3 regions of the Spartinivicinus ruber genome follow, and region 2 is predicted to be linked to each of the others. Evidence: predicted binding sites of a transcription regulator. Region 2 holds the regulator's gene; each other region holds the start of a gene.
The links. Region 2 encodes FNR, which switches genes on or off when oxygen is low (the NO sensors DNR and NnrR bind a similar motif). Its sites were predicted from a motif close to TTGATNTANATCAA; they were not measured.
Positions count from the first base shown of each region.

Region 1: the regulator FNR is predicted to act here: its motif matches at 3,845-3,858, upstream of G4Y78_RS08805 (FeoA family protein).
Region 3: the regulator FNR is predicted to act here: its motif matches at 2,706-2,719, upstream of G4Y78_RS04810 (Hsp20/alpha crystallin family protein).

Region 1 covers NZ_CP048878.1:1,862,284-1,868,395, reverse strand. Annotated here, with positions in the region: gene G4Y78_RS08820 (phosphoketolase family protein) at 1-2,097, opposite strand, end outside; gene G4Y78_RS08815 (NnrS family protein) at 2,299-3,498, shown strand; gene G4Y78_RS08810 (hypothetical protein) at 3,491-3,760, shown strand; gene G4Y78_RS08805 (FeoA family protein) at 3,916-4,152, shown strand; gene feoB (Fe(2+) transporter permease subunit FeoB) at 4,152-6,112, shown strand, end outside.
Region 2 covers NZ_CP048878.1:3,696,755-3,702,866, reverse strand. Annotated here, with positions in the region: gene G4Y78_RS16890 (TraR/DksA family transcriptional regulator) at 1-185, shown strand, start outside; gene G4Y78_RS16885 (hypothetical protein) at 326-826, opposite strand; gene G4Y78_RS16880 (adenine phosphoribosyltransferase) at 1,226-1,768, opposite strand; gene fnr (fumarate/nitrate reduction transcriptional regulator Fnr) at 1,890-2,651, opposite strand; gene hemN (oxygen-independent coproporphyrinogen III oxidase) at 2,761-4,149, opposite strand; gene G4Y78_RS16865 (sulfite exporter TauE/SafE family protein) at 4,302-5,006, opposite strand; gene ccoS (cbb3-type cytochrome oxidase assembly protein CcoS) at 5,003-5,230, opposite strand; gene G4Y78_RS16855 (heavy metal translocating P-type ATPase) at 5,233-6,112, opposite strand, start outside.
Region 3 covers NZ_CP048878.1:1,048,327-1,054,438, forward strand. Annotated here, with positions in the region: partial or broken gene G4Y78_RS04800 (IS5 family transposase) at 190-1,012, shown strand; gene G4Y78_RS04805 (IS4 family transposase) at 1,314-2,459, shown strand; gene G4Y78_RS04810 (Hsp20/alpha crystallin family protein) at 2,749-3,294, shown strand; gene G4Y78_RS04815 (PEP/pyruvate-binding domain-containing protein) at 3,450-5,792, shown strand; gene G4Y78_RS04820 (outer membrane protein assembly factor BamB family protein) at 5,764-6,112, shown strand, end outside.

The DNA of each region.
Region 1 (6,112 bases), 1.8 Mb from region 2:
CTTATCTCTTGCTACTCTAAATCGACCTGGCTCAATAATATAAATAAGTGAATGGGGTATCTCTCGCTCTTTTAATCGGTCACTGGCTTTTAATGCCTCAGCCAACTGATAAGCACCCACCGCGACTAATTGAATTGATGCCTCTGTAGCTCCTCTTACTAATATTGCACCATCTTCAAGCAGTTTTATCGATTGATCTTTAGGTAATAAAATAGGTACCGGTAATTTAGGTAATGTCGCCAACCAAATTTGTCCATAGCTCGCATAGGTTGATTGCATTGTGGCTAAAGCACTATTCCAGTCACAAGGGAACAACACCCTTACCATATCAGTCATTTCACCCATCAACGCTTCAGATAAAGTTGGATCTTGATGGGACTGTTCATTTTTACCATTTTCCCAAACATGGGAAGTGAGTAAAACAGGCACACTTAACCAATTCGCAGGTTGGTGCGCCTCTTTTTGATGTCTCGCAAAAATAATTGCTTGACGAAGAGCACCCAACATTTTCACTGCAAAAGCTTCATAAGACACTACCAAATTAATCCCTTGTTGGTTTGCTAATACGGCACTTACCACAGCTTCTTCATTAAGCGCCGTAATCACCTTTCCATCCACTGCTTCAGCAACACCTCGCTCAGGTTGGGTCACACGATGCTTAAGCCAGTCCAGGGTTTGATTCATTTGGTTACTTCTTAACTCATCTGGGTTACCTACCCTCACGCGCAAATGGGGATTCTCTTTTACTAATAGCGTAAAGCCTTCATCCCACCCAGCCATAGGAGAACAATTATTATACAGTTCTTGTTTCCAATTAAGTGGCGGGCAGTTTACCCTGCTTTTTTCTGCAGATTGTTTTACCCTATTTTCTTTAGGACGACCTGCCTGGTTATGATTATTAACCAATTTAACCGCGCTTTTCAGAGCATCAGTAGACACCCACAGTTTTTTTGCACCTTGGTTAAATGCTATTAACGCTTCTGCTGACTTAGCAGGATTTTCTTGTAAAGGCGTACCATGCGCAGCATTCGTACCTGCACCTGGAAAACCATAACCTTTGATTGTCTCTGCAATCACATACGGCAGTTTTATCGGGTAATGCTGTTTACCTTGCTTTACGGCTTCCGCCCGTGCTTGTAAACGATTTTCCATTTCAAAGATTGCCCACACAAAGGCAGCAGGGTCAGTGCCATCAATCACCACAGGATCAAAATAATTTAAAGCTAAGTGCTGTTTAAACCATTCAGAACCACCAGATTGACTCATCGTGGTACGCTGATCTATACGACGACCGTTGGCAATCATAATCGGTGTAACCAAGCCAGTATCCTCAGCTCGCCACCACCTAGGCGCCCAATCACTCCCCCGTTGTTCTTCAAATGCACCATCACTTAAAAAAGCCACTAAACGCTCATCAGGCATTGGTTGATGAACATAATACAAGCCTGCAAAGCCTAAATAGCCTCCTTCAATGGTTGCACCAGCTGTATGTACATTAACGTGACTACCCAATGGTGAAACGGGCTTTCCCTGTTGATTAACTAGATAACTGTAAAAATCCCTTACAAAGCGGGTTAATCCTTGCTCAGACCAATTATAACGTTCTTTGTGGACATCAGTTGTATTTTCTAATAGCAAATTCACCGCATCAATTGCTGCTACACAGTGGCCTTGTCCCATTAGCCATTGCCGAGTAATACCTGTTAATGCATTTACCCCCATATAGCCCATATAACCAGGCACCATATTGAGTGATCCCCCAGTATGGCCTTGAGGTTGCCGTTTAAAATCCGCAGCGGTTAACTCTCTACCATCTAAGAAGACATTTTTGGTATATGTCATGTGGACAACTAACCACATTGCTGCACAGGTCAATTTATCCAACGCAGCTAATTGTTGATAGGCCTCAGCTTTATTGGTAATGATTCCTTCTGTTACCAATAGACAAACCAATTCATAAATTCGTAATTGCGTTTGAGCACTATGCATAATGACACCATAACCTGCCGCCCAATTAGCAAAGTCTTCATCATTACTGCGAATAATTGAAGCACGCTGTTCAATAAGGATTTCATCTTGTACCGTTGTAACTGTCATAAAAACGCTATTCCCAATATAATTTGTGCACCTAACTACAAAAAACTTTATTTAAAACAAGCATATAAACTGAATACTTCGCTAATACTGATGTGAATCAATGAACCTTGTTAATTTATCCTCTATGCCAATCATAGATTATTGTTATTAATGTTTAAGTTAGTAACAATAAAGTGCTCAACAAGGAAAGACTGTATTCGTATGGCTTTAGCTACACTAAATAGTCAGCAATCGAACCAACCTCGCTTTGCCTTATTCAACTTGGGCTTTCGTCCTTTCTTTCTGGGGGCTGCCATTTATGCTGTTACCTCCATTACCATATGGCTAGGGACTTATGGATTGGGTTGGTCACTCACCTCTTCTACTATTAGCCCAATGGTCTGGCATGCCCATGAAATGATTTTTGGTTACAGCTTAGCTGTTATTGCAGGCTTTTTATTAACCGCCGTAAAAAATTGGACAAATACTCAAACTGTCTATGGCGTTAAACTAGCACTATTATTTAGTTGTTGGGTGGTTCCACGTATTGCTATTTTATTTGAGCAAGGATTATTAATTGCTGCAATAATGGATACCCTATTCATACTGTTATTAATTCTCTGTGTAATAGCGCCTGTTGTTAAAGCAAAACAATGGAAACAAACAGGGATTATGGCCAAACTTTTATTAATGGGTGTTGCAAATACACTCTTTTATCTCGGTGTGTTTGGCATTCTAGAATCAGGTATTCACTGGGGAAATTATACTGGCTTATACCTTATCATTGGTTTGATATTGACTATGGGCCGTAGAGTTATCCCTTTTTTCATTGAACGTGGGGTTTGCTATCCAGTCACTTTAAAAAATCACCTTTGGCTTGATATTAGTTCATTGGTAATTTTTTTATTATTTTTTATTACCACCGTTTTCACTCACTACACAATTATCGCTGCCTGGTTGGCTGCAATATTGTTTGTTATTCATTTAGCTCGAATTACTGGCTGGTATACCAAGGGAATATGGCGTAAACCCTTATTATGGAGTTTATACTTGGCTTATGCGTTCATTATTGTTGGCTTTTTATTGTTTTCACTTAGTGGCTATCATTATGTGTCATTTTTTCTAGCCATTCATAGTATGGCCTTTGGCGGCATTGGTCTGGTTACACTGAGTATGATGAGTCGTGTTTCCCTTGGTCATACAGGTAGAAATGTTCAACAGCCACCTAAACTGGTAGGAGCTGCCTGCATTATCTTAGCAATTGGTGGTGTAATCAGGGTATTTTTACCCATCTTGGATATGAGCCACTATTTAAATTGGATTGTATTATCACAGTTATGTTGGATCACCGCTTTCGTCATCTTTCTTATTATTTACACGCCAATATTAGTTAAACCCAGGGTTGATCATCAGTTTGGTTAAGAAGCAGTCCACACCTGTCGCTATGCAAAACTTGGTCAACCAGATCAGATCAGCTGTCCCCTTTGATACTCCTGAGTCAGTATTATGTACCGGCACTTGTCATGGTTGCGCTAAAAAACTCCTGGAATTTCTTGCCTGTGAACTGGATGACTGGGAATCACGCTTACAATCTGGGCAAATCCCTACCCTTGGAGAAATAGATCGCCTGGCAAAAACTAGCAAAAAAATCTACCGGGCATTACAAAAAAATAACTTGGTATGAGCCACTGCTTAGCCAATAACTGTTATTGTAACTTATCTCAGCATTTTCAACCCATAAGAAAAATAAGAATCAGTTGCATTTACAATGACTTGAATCAATACAGACCATTCATCTCAACGATAAGCTGTTGAAAACTAAACTAATCCCCTAACGCTATGCAAGATACACTTAAAAACTTACAGGTCGGTGAAAGTGGGCATGTCACAACGATTAGTAATACTAACCCAGGTTACCGCCGCCAATTATTAACCATGGGAATCACCCCAGGCACTACTATTACCGTTGCTCGAATAGCACCTTTAGGCGACCCTATTGAAATTACTGTACGCGGTTACAAACTAAGCCTTCGTCGAAATGAAGCTGATGTAGTACAGGTGGAGAAGTTATCCTGATGTCTTTATCAACAGTCTGTTTAGTCGGTAATCCTAATTGTGGTAAAACCTCATTATTTAATTCTTTAACAGGCTCAAAACAAAAGATAGGTAACTGGCCAGGAGTAACAGTTGAAAAAAAGACAGGGTATTTTCAACATAACCAACAAACCATCCAAGTAGTGGATTTACCCGGCCTCTACTCTTTAGATAATGTCGAAAATACAGCAATTGATGAACAAGTCACCCTGGACTATTTATTAACTGATTCCTCTTCACTCATCATCAATATTATCGATGCAGTCCATTTACAACACAGTTTATATTTAACCTTGCAGTTACTTGAACTAGGCAAACCCATGATCATTGTCCTCAATATGATGGACAAACTTACAGCGACTAAGCAAACAATCGCAGTCAAGCAATTAGCACAACGATTAAAATGCCCAGTGGTGCCAATCGTGGCAAAACAGGCAAAAGGGCTACCCAAGCTGAGAGAACTAGTAGCCAAAACTCTACAAAAACCTGCCATCCCTCTACCTCCACAGCCTTATAACAGTTTAATTCGCCAGGCACTTTTACAACTAAGTGAAGACAGTCAAACCTCTATTTCACAATGGCAAGCTATTAATTTACTTGAAAAAGATGAAAACAGCCTCCTTTTTTCAGCATATAAAAACCCCCACCTTGCTTGGATAACCTCATTACAACAATGGGCTAAAGAACAAGCGACCAACATAACTCAGCAAATGGGCGAAGACTTAGATATTCTTATTGCCAATGATCGGTATCAGTTTATCAGTCAAATTACTCAACATGTAGTGTCTAGTGAAGCCTGTAGCTTCACTCCGTTAACTGAAAAAATTGATAATATTGTTCTTAACCGCCTACTAGGAATACCGATATTTTTAGCCATCATGTATTTAATGTTTATGTTTAGCATTAATATCGGCAGTGCTTTTATTGAATTTTTTGATATTACGGCAGGAGCCCTCTTTATTGATACTCCTGCTTATTGGCTTGCACAAATTAACGCACCAAACTGGCTCATTACTCTAGTAGCCAATGGCATCGGTAGTGGTATTCAAACAGTTGCCACCTTTATTCCCATTATCGGTTGTTTATTTTTATTTTTAGCCTTATTGGAAGACTCTGGTTACATGGCCAGAGTTGCCTTTATTATGGATAAAGTCATGGGATGGGTTGGCTTACCAGGCAAATCATTTGTTCCTATGTTGATTGGCTTTGGTTGTAATGTACCTGCTGTAATGGCAACCCGAACATTAGAAAGCCAACGAGACCGATTATTAACCATTTGCATGACCCCTTTTATGTCTTGTGGTGCCCGGTTACCTGTCTACGCATTGTTTGCCGTTGCCTTTTTTCCTGATAATGGCCAAAACATTGTATTTATTTTATATCTTACTGGTATTTTGCTTGCCATTATCACAGGCATAATAATGAAGCATACTCTGCTACCAGGGAAATCCAGCCCCTTTATTTTAGAGTTGCCCGATTATCATCTCCCCACTTTAAAAGCGATTCTTATTCATACCTGGAGTCGTCTGAAAGGGTTTATTGCCAGAGCAGGCAAGGTGATTATCGTGATGGTAGCGTTATTAAGTATTCTAAATAGCTTGGGAACCAATGCAACCTTTAATAACGAAAATACCGAACAATCATTACTCTCTATAACGGGTAAAGCATTAACCCCTTTGTTTACCCCGATGGGAATTACCCAAGAAAACTGGCCAGCCACAGTAGGAATTTTCACCGGCGTATTTGCCAAAGAAGCGGTAGTTGGAACCCTCGACACCATGTACAGTCAGTTAAATACCGTTGCTCCCCAGACTAACCAGCAAGCGCTCGAGTTTTGGAAAACTATTTATTTAGCTATATCCACTATTCCTGCCAACTTGGCAGAATTAGCTGATGGCTGGCAAGACCCTTTCGGTATGAGTATTGACGAAATCAATAATCA
Region 2 (6,112 bases):
TAGTTGATGCTCTGGGGAATGAAACCTTGTCTGAGTTGATGAAAGTTCAGCGCGCATTGGTGCGTATTGATAGTGAAGAATATTTATTCTGTAGCCAGTGTGGTCAAGAGATCGCACCCGCTCGACTAAAAGTGATGCCCTATACAGACTTGTGTATTCAGTGTGCAGAACAATTGTCTAACTAACCCAGCCAATTACTGAGTCAAGAGCTATTATACGCTAGTAAGCAGTTAATCTGGTTTTTAGAATAAAATGTGATAAATAAACAAGTTGCCTTTGCCTGTTAGTAACTATAAAAAAATTCAACAGTTGCTGTGGTAAATTTTCAGGCGGCTTGTGGAGTACCAAGTATATACTGATGATAATTTTGGATGAAATCATCCATTGATGCCCGGGGCTTGCCGTGATAGTAACGGCGCCAACATTTTGCTAATAATCCTAAATTGGACGGGTCGCCTTTTGTTGGAAAATTGGGCACTCGTTGATAAACCATCCATGCTATGGCAGTCGCATAACTGAGATTTGTTGCTAGTTCTTGATGAGGATTTTCTAAAAATTCATGCTGGCTTGCGAGGCCTCTTACTTGGCTTGCTAGTTCAGGTTGGGTAACCAAATACTTATCCCAAATATTTTTATGCATGAGTGGGGTAATACAATAAATACCATAAGAGTGGTATGTTTTTGGTCTTAGGTAGAATCCTAGCCCACTTTCTTGAGCGGCTGTCCCCATTAGCAAATTTTCGGCTAAACAATGTTTGACTTGTAACTGCCTTAACGTTGGTTGAACTACATAATGTCTAAGTTCTTCTGCACAAATGCCCATCACTCAACTCTCATTTTCCCTACATTTATTCCTATTAGTCTTTGATGCATTTTTTTGACCAGAATGGGCCTACTCAACCTGCTTGCATCATTATATTCATTTTAAAAAGCAGGTTTATTTTATATTCTACGGTTAGTTTAGACTGAAATATTCAAGTTATTGGTTTGCTTTACAAGAAAAGAAGCTAAAAATCCGTTTTTTTTGAAACTGATTTGTTGCAAAAGTAGCGGTTATTATTGCCTGTCTTAATACAGATATAATAATGAAATAAAGGCCTGTGCAGTAAATCAACTTGCAATTTGATCAAATAGCTGACACTAATGTCATTTAAATGGCGAAGAAGGACATTTAGAAATAACCCAGCACCCAGTTAATAAGCAAAGAAGGGCACTGGGTAAACGGTTAATCTTTAGCAAAAGCACAAAGTGTATAGATAGGAATATCAGAGTCTTGAAGCTTTTGACTGCCTCCTAAGTCAGGTAAGTCAACAATAGCAGCTGCTTCGTAGACACTCCCTCCCAATCGACGGGTTAAGGCGGCGGCGGCAAGCAGGGTACCCCCGGTGGCAATCAAATCATCAACTAAGAGGATGCTGGCATCATTGCCAAAAGCATCTTCTTGAACTTCCAAAACTGCTTTGCCATATTCAATGTCATATTCTTCAGCGATGGTTTTGGTTGGAAGCTTGCCTTGTTTTCGAAATAGCACCAAAGGCTTGTTTAATTCATAGGCAATAACAGAACCCAGTAAAAAGCCTCGTGCTTCCATGGCGCCAATATGAGTAATTTCAGCATCAACATAGCGTTGAATAAAGCTATCAACTACCATCCGCTGTGCTTTGGGAGACTGATACAATGGGGTAATATCGCGAAATACAACACCTGGGGTAGGCCAGTCAGTAATATTGCGGATCAGTGACTTGATATAGTACTCATCAAAAATCATTGTTGTTTTCCATATGATGGTGTATCGACGCTGCCCTTGCAGGCTGCCGCAAATTGGCAGTATAGGATATTTAACTGATCACCTGATAACTTTTCGCGGAAGCCTTAGTGTGCTGATGAAATTAACCTACTAGTGAGTCATTGGTTCCATTGGGTTGATCAACAGACTTACCTCCGGCTAAGGAGCAGATAGCCATGGAGTCCTTAATTTGAATTTCCTTACCATTCGCATCGATTAAGCCATTTTTTTGGAAACGCGTGAAGACCCGGCTGACAGTTTCAACTGCTAGGCCTAGATAATTACCCATTTCATTGCGAGACATAGGGAGTCTAAAGGCTTGTGAGGAAAAACCGCGTCGACGGAAGCGAGCTGCTAAGTTGAGTAGGAATGTTGCAATGCGTTCGTCAGCAGTCTTTTTGCTGAGCAATAACATCATTTGCTGATCTTCCCGAATTTCCTTACTCATAATTTGCATTAATTTACGTCGTAGCTCAGGTAGGGTACTGGCTAGCTCATCCAGCTTCTCGAAGGGAATCTCACAAACCATAGTGGTTTCCACTGCTTGGGCTGACACTGGGTAGTGCTCATCATCAAGACCACTAAGACCAACCAGCTCACTGGGTAACTGAAAGCCGGTAATTTGTTCAATACCATCATCAGTGGTGGTGTAAGTTTTTAGGGCTCCAGAGCGGACAGCATAAATTGAGTGAAAAGAGTCACCCTGGAAAAATAAGTGTTCACCTTTGCGTAATGGTTTGCCTCGTTTGATAATGCTATCCAGCGTATCAATATCTTCTATTTTTAACGCAATAGGCAGGCAAAGAGTGCTGAGTATACAATCTTTGCAGGCGACTTGGTTAATGGGTTTTACTTTTGCAATCATTGTTATGCTGAGGCCTCAAACGCTAGAAGTGGGTATTCCATGCTAACGGATACATTTTGATTTATTGTAGGGGCGCACCCTGTTAGCGACAAGCTAATTATTGATGCAACTAAATCACTTTAGAAAATAAGTTGCTTGGTTGGTTCTTGGCTAAGTAGCTATCAAAAACCATGCAAATATTTCTCACTAACAATCTGCCGCTATCAGTGATAGTAATCTTGCTATCATCAATAGTGACCAAACCATCGCTTGCCATGGGGTGTAACTGAGTTAGTTCATCTTGAAAATAACTATGCCAATTAATATTTAATGGCTGACAATATTTAGCCAAGTCAACATGAAAGTGGCAGATTAACTGTTGAATAATTGACCGTCTGAGTAAATCATCCTGGTTTAATTGGATTCCACGCTTAATAGGCAACTGGTTATGTTTTTCCAGCGACTGGATATAGTCTTCTACTGATGTATGGTTCTGACAGTAATTATCTCCTAGCTGACTAATGGAGGATACCCCCAGCCCAATTAAGCTGCAGTGGCCATGGGTGGTGTAGCCTTGGAAATTACGATGTAACTCGCCTTTATTTTGGGCAATAGCCAGCTTGTCGTCAGGTAGTGCAAAATGATCCATACCAATGTAGTGATAACCAGCTGCCTGTAAGTGCTCAATAGTGTGCTGCAAAATACTGAGCTTTTCTTTAGCTGAAGGTAAATTTTCAGCTTTAATCCGTCGTTGTGGTTTAAAACGGTGAGGCAAATGGGCGTAATTAAATATTGACAGCCGGTCAGGGGCGAGTTGAACCACTTTATCCAGTGTTTCGAGAAAACTCTTAGTAGTTTGGAAAGGTAGGCCATAAATTAAATCCACATTAATGGACTTAAACATTAAGGCTCGAGCTGCTTCAAAAATAGCTTCGGTTTCTGCTTCAGACTGTAATCGGTTAACGGCTTTTTGTACTGTTGGGTTAAAGTCCTGAATACCCAAACTAATTCTATTAAATCCTAGTGAGCGGAGCAGTCCCATGGTTGGCCAGTCCGCTTCTCTTGGATCAATTTCAATTGAATAATCCCCATCAAAATCATCTGCTAGCTGAAAGTGCTGTTCCAGTAATTTAAAGAGTTGAATGGTTTGTTCGTGTGTTAAGAAGGTGGGGGTACCACCGCCCCAGTGGAGTTGCTCAACAATGGGCTTACAGCCCAGCTGTTTAGAAACTAATTGAATTTCTTTTTCTATAGCAGCTAAGTAGGGCAGGGCTTTTTGCCGGTTTTTGGTAATTATTTTATTGCAGCCACAGTAATAACAAACACTGGCGCAAAAGGGGACATGAACATAAAGCGAAAGTGGTGTTTGTTGCTGCTTAATTTTAGCAAGTGCCTGTAAATAGTGTTCAGGGGCAAACGCCTCTGAAAACTCGACGGCTGTTGGGTATGAGGTATAACGTGGGCCTTGCTGATTGTATCGCTCGATGAGCGAGGACTGCCACTTAAGAGGTCCTAACATAAATTTGACCTGTTTCTGTTGATGCAGATTAACAGTGTAAAGTGGTAGGGCTGAAAAGAATTGACGTGGGTCAAAGGCCTGTCTGAATAGCAGGTATAGGGCTCAATATAATTCACTATTACCCAATATCTACTAGCTTTTGCTTTCAGTATTTAATGATGATGGGCATGACTCTCATGGCTTGGCATTAACAGCGTTTGGTGGGGGCCAGGAATGGTCCATAACCCAAAGCCAATCATAATAATTGCCGCAATGGTGCGGGTGAGATGGTGAGCAATAAACTGCTTTAATACATCAGCAAAAAAGCCTGTAGCGAGAACCGTGGGGAGAGTGCCTAAGCCAAACCCCAACATCAGCAACCCGCCATTTAGGGTATTGCCACTGGCCGCTGACCAGGTGAGGGCACTGTAAATTAAGCCACAGGGTAGCCAACCCCATAAAATGCCTAAACAAAACCCTTGTTTAACAGTAGATGCAGGTAAAAAGGGTTTGGTTAACGGCTGAATGTGTCGCCATAGGTGCTGTCCCGCCTTCTCTATCCAGGTCAGTGCTTTCCACCAGTTAGCGATATAGCAGGCCATTAAAATCAATAAAATTCCAGCTATCCATCGGAGCCCTTGATTGGCAGTAGGGCCAAGCTGTTGAATAGACCAACCTAAACTGCCCACTAACATGCCTGCTAAGGTATAGCTGGTGATACGCCCAGTGTTATAACTCAGTAGCACCGGTAGTTTTTTCTGTTCTGGTAAGTGGAGGCTTATCGCTGCCATAATCCCTCCACACATGCCTAAACAGTGGGCTCCACCCAGTAAGCCCAGTAGAAAAGCGCTGGTTAGTTGGGTTAACTCAATACTCATTGCTGCTTATCAGAATCAGACGTGGGCTGTTTGCTATTTTCTGATGAGGGCTGATTGTCCTCTTGTTGTTGAGGGTTAGAGCGAGGTTCATCATCAAACAAAATACTGTGGGCTGGGCTTTCTAAGTCGTCAAACTGGCCACTATCCACTGCCCAGAAAAAAATCCACACGCCGATGGCAACAAACAATAAGGCAATGGGAATAAGTAAATAAATTGATTCCATAATCACATGCCTGCTTTGGTTTTGTGGGAGTGCTGACTATTCCAGGTTACTTGGGGAGCGATTTTGGGGGATGGTGTAGTCAGTTTCGTATTTAACCTTAAAGCATTCAGCACCACAACTAACGAACTACTGGTCATCCCTATAGCTGCCGCCCAGGGTGGGATCAACCCTAGAGCCGCTAAAGGTAGTGCCACTAAATTATAAGTAAGTGCCCAGATTAAATTGCCACGAATAATTTGCTGGGTTTTCTGTGCCTTAGTGAAGGCAAGTAGTAACGTGGCAAGTTTACCATTGAGTAAAACCCCATCGGCAGAGGTTTTCGCTAAATCAGTTGCTGAGCCCATGGCAATAGAAACATCCGCCGTAGCAAGCACAGGAGCATCGTTTACCCCATCTCCTACCATTAATACCTTATCACCTTGACTTTGCAATACCTTAATATAAGCCAGTTTATCTTCCGGAGAGGCTCCTTGCTGAAGGTTTTGAATGCCTAATGCTTGAGCTGTATTGGCTGCTTGGACAGAGCGATCCCCCGTTAGTAACGACAGCTTGAACCCTTGTTGCAGTAAAGCTGCTACTGTGTCGGTGGCATCTACACGCAAACTATCACTGACTTCAAACCAGGCTATCGGCTGTTCGGTGTTGGCTAATAACAGCCAATGGCCATTTGTGGTTGGTGGTGAAATAGTTCTATTCGGCCAGGCATAGCTAGTAATTCCAATACGGTAAACTGCATCATTAATTGAGCCACTAATGCCCTGGCCAGGAGTATTCTCAATATGTTCAGCTTGATAAGAAGGCGTAGCAGGGAAGGCTTTGGCTATTGGGTGTTCAGAGTGTGTTTCTAAAGATGTTGCTAGTTTAGTAGCTTGATCAATACTG
Region 3 (6,112 bases), 2.6 Mb from region 2:
GCACTCTCATTGTAACAACTTATGGGGACTTAAGCCTTTTTTGTTTCAATCTTATGGGACAGCAGTGACTTGTATCCTATTATGTCAATAACAAAAGGCCGTAAAATTTTATAAATTAGACCTCTTTCGAAACCAGCTAATTAAGTTTTAATAGCTTATAATCCCTAGATTTTTAAGCAATAAGACTGTATGAACTGTGAACGATTACTGCGTTTAAGCGACGATCAGTTTCGTCGCTCAACGGGGGTTAAGCGCACTACATTTGACAAAATGAAAGCTATTTTAAGCCAAGCGCAGAAGATCAAAAAATCGAAAGGAGGTAGGCCCAATAAGTTGAGTATTGAACAACAGTTGATCATGAGCCTGATGTATTGGAGAGAGTATCGCACCTATATGCATTGTTCTCTAAGTTTTGGTATTAGTGAGAGTAGTGCTTATAAAACAATAAAGTGGGTTGAAGACACACTCATCAAAGAGGGAAGTTTCTCGTTACCGGGAAAAAAAGCCCTCTATGCCAGCGATGACCCAATAGAAGTGATCTTGGTGGATGCGACTGAAACACCGATAGAAAGGCCTAAAAAAAGCAGAAAAAATACTACTCGGGAAAGAAAAAAAGGCATACCTTAAAAAGCCAAGTGGTGGTTGATCAGCAGAGCCAACGGGTTATTTGTACATATTTTTGTGAAGGTAAGCGGCATGATTTTAAGCTGTACCAGTCATCGAAAGTGAAGCCTTTGAAGGAGACGGAGATGAAGGTCGACTCAGGCTATCAAGGGGTTCTACATGATCATGCGAAGACTTCGTTGCCGATAAAAAAAGAAAAGGCCAAGAGCTTACCTCTGAGGCCAAATCAGTGAATCAAAAGCGGGCTTCAGAACGGGCGTTGAATGAGCATGTTATTGGGAGATTGAAGCGATTCAAAGTTATTTCGTGCCGTTATCGCAACCGGCGAAAACGATTTTCTTTACGATTTAATTTGATTGCTGGAATTCACAACTTTGAGCTGGGTTAAGAGGTTTCGAAAGAGGTCTATTATTTATTTGAAGTTGACTGTTCTGGAGCAAATGACGTAAGCAAATAAAAAGTGAGTACCAATTAACAGGGCGAAATGATTAGGGCCTGTTAACACTATGTGGATCACAACAGTGATATTCAAATAGTGTCAGGTCCAAAGTGAAACTGCGTGATATGCAATTTACATTGTATATATAATCACTGCTGTCCCATAAGATTGAAACAAAAAAGGCTTAAGTCCCCATAAGTTGTTACAATGAGAGTGCAACCAAACACTGCAAAACCAGAGGATTTAAGCCTTGGCTCATCGTAACACAATCTTGCACCAAATACTTCAGTTGCTTTCTAGACATGAGTTTGAATCACTAGCCAATCAGCATCATACGGGTCAACGGCTACGTAAAATGACTCGGTGGGGGCAGTTTGTTGCGCTATTATTTGGTCAACTCTCAGGTCGCAATAGTTTGCGTGACATCATTGATCACCTATCGATTCAGCAGCATAAACGCTATCACCATGGTATTGGAAATATCACCAGAAGTAGTTTGGCCCGTGTCAATGAACAGCAACCCGCTACGCTTTATGAAGCCTTGTTTTATAAGCTATTAAATAAATGTCATCATCATCGGCCAGGGCATAAGTTTCGTTTTAAAAATCCATTGTATTCTCTTGATGCATCAGTGATCGACTTGTGTTTATCCATGTTTCCTTGGGCAGATTTTCGAAAAAGTAAAGGTGCTATCAAGTTACATGTTGGGTTTGATCATAATGGCTACTTGCCTGCATTTATGAGTATTACTGAAGGGAAATGTCATGAAATACAGATAGCACGCAGCCTTGATCTCCCCAAGGGGAGTATTCTTGCTGTAGACCGTGGCTACACTGATTATCGCTGGTTTAATACTTTAAATGAGCAAGGAATCTTCTTTGTAACCCGACTAAAAAAGCAAGCCAAATACCGTGTACTAAAGCGCCAGCCTACCGACAATAGCAGTACAGTCACTTCTGATCAGCACATTCAGTTGACTAGCCAACAAGGGGCTGTTTATAAAGGTCATTTACGTCGTATCGGTTTTAAATGCCCAGAGACTGGCAACCAATATTACTTTTTAACTAATAATAGTAAGCTCGCAGCCAGCACCATTGCAGCTATTTACAAAGAACGCTGGAAAATAGAGCTATTTTTTAAGTGGATAAAGCAAAACCTAAAGATAAAATCGTTTGTCGGTACCTCTAAAAATGCCGTGTTAACCCAGATATGGGTAGCCATGTGTGCTTATTTGCTCGTCGCTTATCTAAAATTTTCTCATGGAATAACACTATCGATCACTCAAATAGCTCGACTCATGCAACTCACTTTGTTTGAGCGTAGAGAGCTTAAAGCATTATTTACACCCTCACCACCGAATAATACAGATGATCATAAGCAAATGAGGATGCTGTAAATGTGGGACAGCAGTGATATATAATAGTTGCACTCATAACTATAAGTATAAAAAAATGTAACTAATTATTTATGATAGAAAGCTTTCGGAAAGCTAATCTCTTTTTATTTTTGGTATTTTTTTTATATTATAGGTATATAATCCTTTCTTATGCTATAAATAGATGTGTTTGTCTGTTGTATATATATACAATAATTTACATGTATATTAAAGTAATATATATGTTGTATTAAAAAATAGTATACATTGATTTAAATCAATTCAACTATTGATAAAAGGAAACTATGTTATGAACGTAAAGGACTTAATCCCCTGGAATTGGCTTAAAAATGAAGAAGAACATGAAGGTAAAAAATTAGGTGTTAGCGGGACTTATGACCCGATGGCAAACCCACTAATTCAGTTTCATAAAGAAGTTGATCGGTTGTTTGACAGTATGTTTAAAGGAGTCGGCTTTCCAAATTTTTCAGAGGAATGGTCTAGAATTCCAAATAACATGTTTAAACCTAATGTTGATATTAGTGCTAAAGATAAAGAGTATATAATTAGCGTAGAAGTGCCAGGAGTAGAAGAAAATGATATTAAGCTTGAAATGAGAGATAATACGCTCATTATTAGTGGTGAAAAAAAACATGAAAAAGAAGAAAAAGATGAGCACCTTTATCGAGTTGAGCGCAGTTATGGGAAATTTCAACGGATGCTTACAATACCAGAAGATGCAAATGCTGAAGAGATTAATGCATCATTTAAAAATGGTGTTCTATGTATAACATTTCCTCGAAAAGAGCTTCCAGCTAGCAAAGCTAAAAAAATAGAAATTAAAAAAGCAAGTTGAGCAATCTATCGAAAATATCTATCTAATAAGATAGGGCTATGGGCGTCTATTAAAAACATTAGTGATCCATAGTCCTGACTTGTTTTTACTTATTTTAATGCCTTTGAGTGGGCACACTTATCTTATTTTAGTATGTCTATAATCAAGGAGTGATTGTGACATTATTATATTTCAATGATATTAAACAAAATAATAAAGATATTGGTGGTAAGGCTTTTAACTTAGCCTACTTATATCAAAGAAAGTTTCCTGTACCAGAAGGTATTATATTAACATCGTTGCCAATGCAACAAGATGAGTGGAATGAAATATTCGACTGGTGGAATAATATTAGATATCAACCGCTTGCTATTAGAAGTTCTGCAAGTGATGAGGATGATGGACAATTAAGCTTTGCAGGGCAAAATACTAGTTATTTGAATGTGCGAGATAATCAGTCATTACAAGTAGCAATAACTAAATGCTTTGATTCAATAAATAAATATTCTTCTAAAGTTTATCGTGAGCATTTTTTAGGAAAAGCAAGCAGTGGAAATATGAATGTTCTTGTGCAGAAAATGGTTAAGCCTAAGTTTTCTGGAGTTTACTTTTCCACTGACCCAAGAGGGAAAAATACTGGTGATTTAATTGAATTTATAGAAGGTTATGGAGAGGACCTAGTGTCAGGAAAGAAAACTCCATATAGGGTTTATGATGGTTCTCAACAGGATAATCACCCTCACTGGAAAAGCACATTTACTGATAATATTCAGAAAATGGGTAAAAAAGTAAAAAAATTACTTAATGTTGAAGTTGATATGGAGTGGGCCATTAATGAGCAAGATGAGTTAAAGCTATTGCAAGCAAGACCAATTACAGCAGCATATACTTACTCTACACATTTGAAAATAGTTGAAGAAGAATTGCAAAGGCTTCATCAACAATATAATCAAAAAACAACCTGGGACGGACAAACATTTGCTGAATGGACAGGTATACAAAGCTATTTAACCTATACACTGTGGCAAAAAGCTTTTTCACCACATAATGCATTTGGCGATGCATTGAAAAAACTAGGTTATTTAAGTTTTGTTGAAAGTGAGTTTTCTCCTCATGAGTCTATTTTGGATAGGGTTTTTGGTAGAGCTTATATAAACCTAAATAAAATGTTTCCGCTGTATTTTGGGCCTATTCCATACTCAATAGATTTAAAACCTAGACCCCACTTAAAATTTAATATTAGAGAATTAACTGCACAAACTTTGATAAGAACACCTGTTGCAATTTACAATATGGTAAAAGTTGGGTGGAATTTGAGTAGTAGACGAAGATATTGGCAAGATCAATGTTTAAGAGAGTTAGCAAAATTTAAGCATAAGATGGATAGGCCCATTGATCCAAGTATGTATGAAAGCTGGGATGATATAAAACTACTTAAGAGATTTGCTAAAGAGTGCCATGTTTTCACTAAGAATAGTTTATTATGGCCATTTATCTTAATTATTTTAACAGAATCTACATTACATTCACTTGAGACCATTCTTACCAATATGGAGGGAGAGCAAAAAGCAAAAAAAACTTTAAAACGATGGATGGCTGTTGGTTTAAAAACAGTTAGTTATGAAATGAATAGGTATTTTAAAAGAGCATGTGAAGATCCTAGTAAGCAACCTTTTTTCATGGCTAGGTATGGCCATCGAGGTGCAGGTGAGCTTGATTTATCAAACCCTAGGTGGATTGAGTTAGGCCCAAACGCTTTTATTAACTTAAAAAAAACAAGCTTAACAAGTGAACAGAGTAGTCATACTTCTGATAAAGTAGAAGAAGAGATAAATGGATTAAAGACATTTAAAAAGTCAATAATTTTGCAAGAGTGGCGACTTTTGAAGTCTATGCTTGAGCTGAGGGAATCATGGAAAATGGAAATTTTGAAACCTTTTGCTCATATTAGATATATTGCTCAAGAAATTGGTAAGCGTAGTAAATTATTTGATAATATTTACTTGCTAGATATTAATGAAATTGTAAATAATGAAGCTATTATAACTGCTGATATTTCTAATGAAATTAAAGAAAAAATAAAATTAAGAAAGCAGCAAGGATTAGTATTTAAGCGCTACTCACTGCCTATGATTGTTAGTTTAAATAAACTTGATGAGCTTATTGCTGGAAATCAATCAGAAGATATTGATAGTCTAAATGGTGAACCAATTTCTCCTGGTTTGGTTTATGGCACTGTTAAAATAGTAAATGATATTAGCCAATGTGATTTAGAATCTTTACCTGAAGACACTATTATTGTAGCTGAATCTACAGACCCTGGATGGACGCCATTATTTACAAGATCTGTTGGAATTATTGTTGAAAAAGGAGGTATTCTATCTCATTCTGCCATTGTTGCTAGAGAAATGGGAATACCAGCAATTAGTGGTATTAGAAACTGCATTAATCGTCTTAGAGATGGACAAAAAATTTGTTTAGATGGAAATAATGGACATATTAGTTATGAGTTACATTAGCGATGGTGTAGAATACATTCCTCTTATTGTACCTACAGTACTTATTCCTTTTACAATGTTAAGTGTTGCACTAAGTGTGGTTGCTGCATTTATTGCTGGTTTGTTCGGAATAAAATTAAAAACGGAAGGCCCTAAACAATTGCTTGAACTGTTGTTAAAGCCAAAAGTACTATTTATGGCTTTAGTTGTTAATATATTGGTTTATGGAGGATATAAAAGTTATCAATATGTTAATAATTTGCCATCATTTGAGTGGGTTATTAATAATCAACATCAAGCAGTTTCACAGACTCAAAGCAATTATGCCAATGTACTTCATA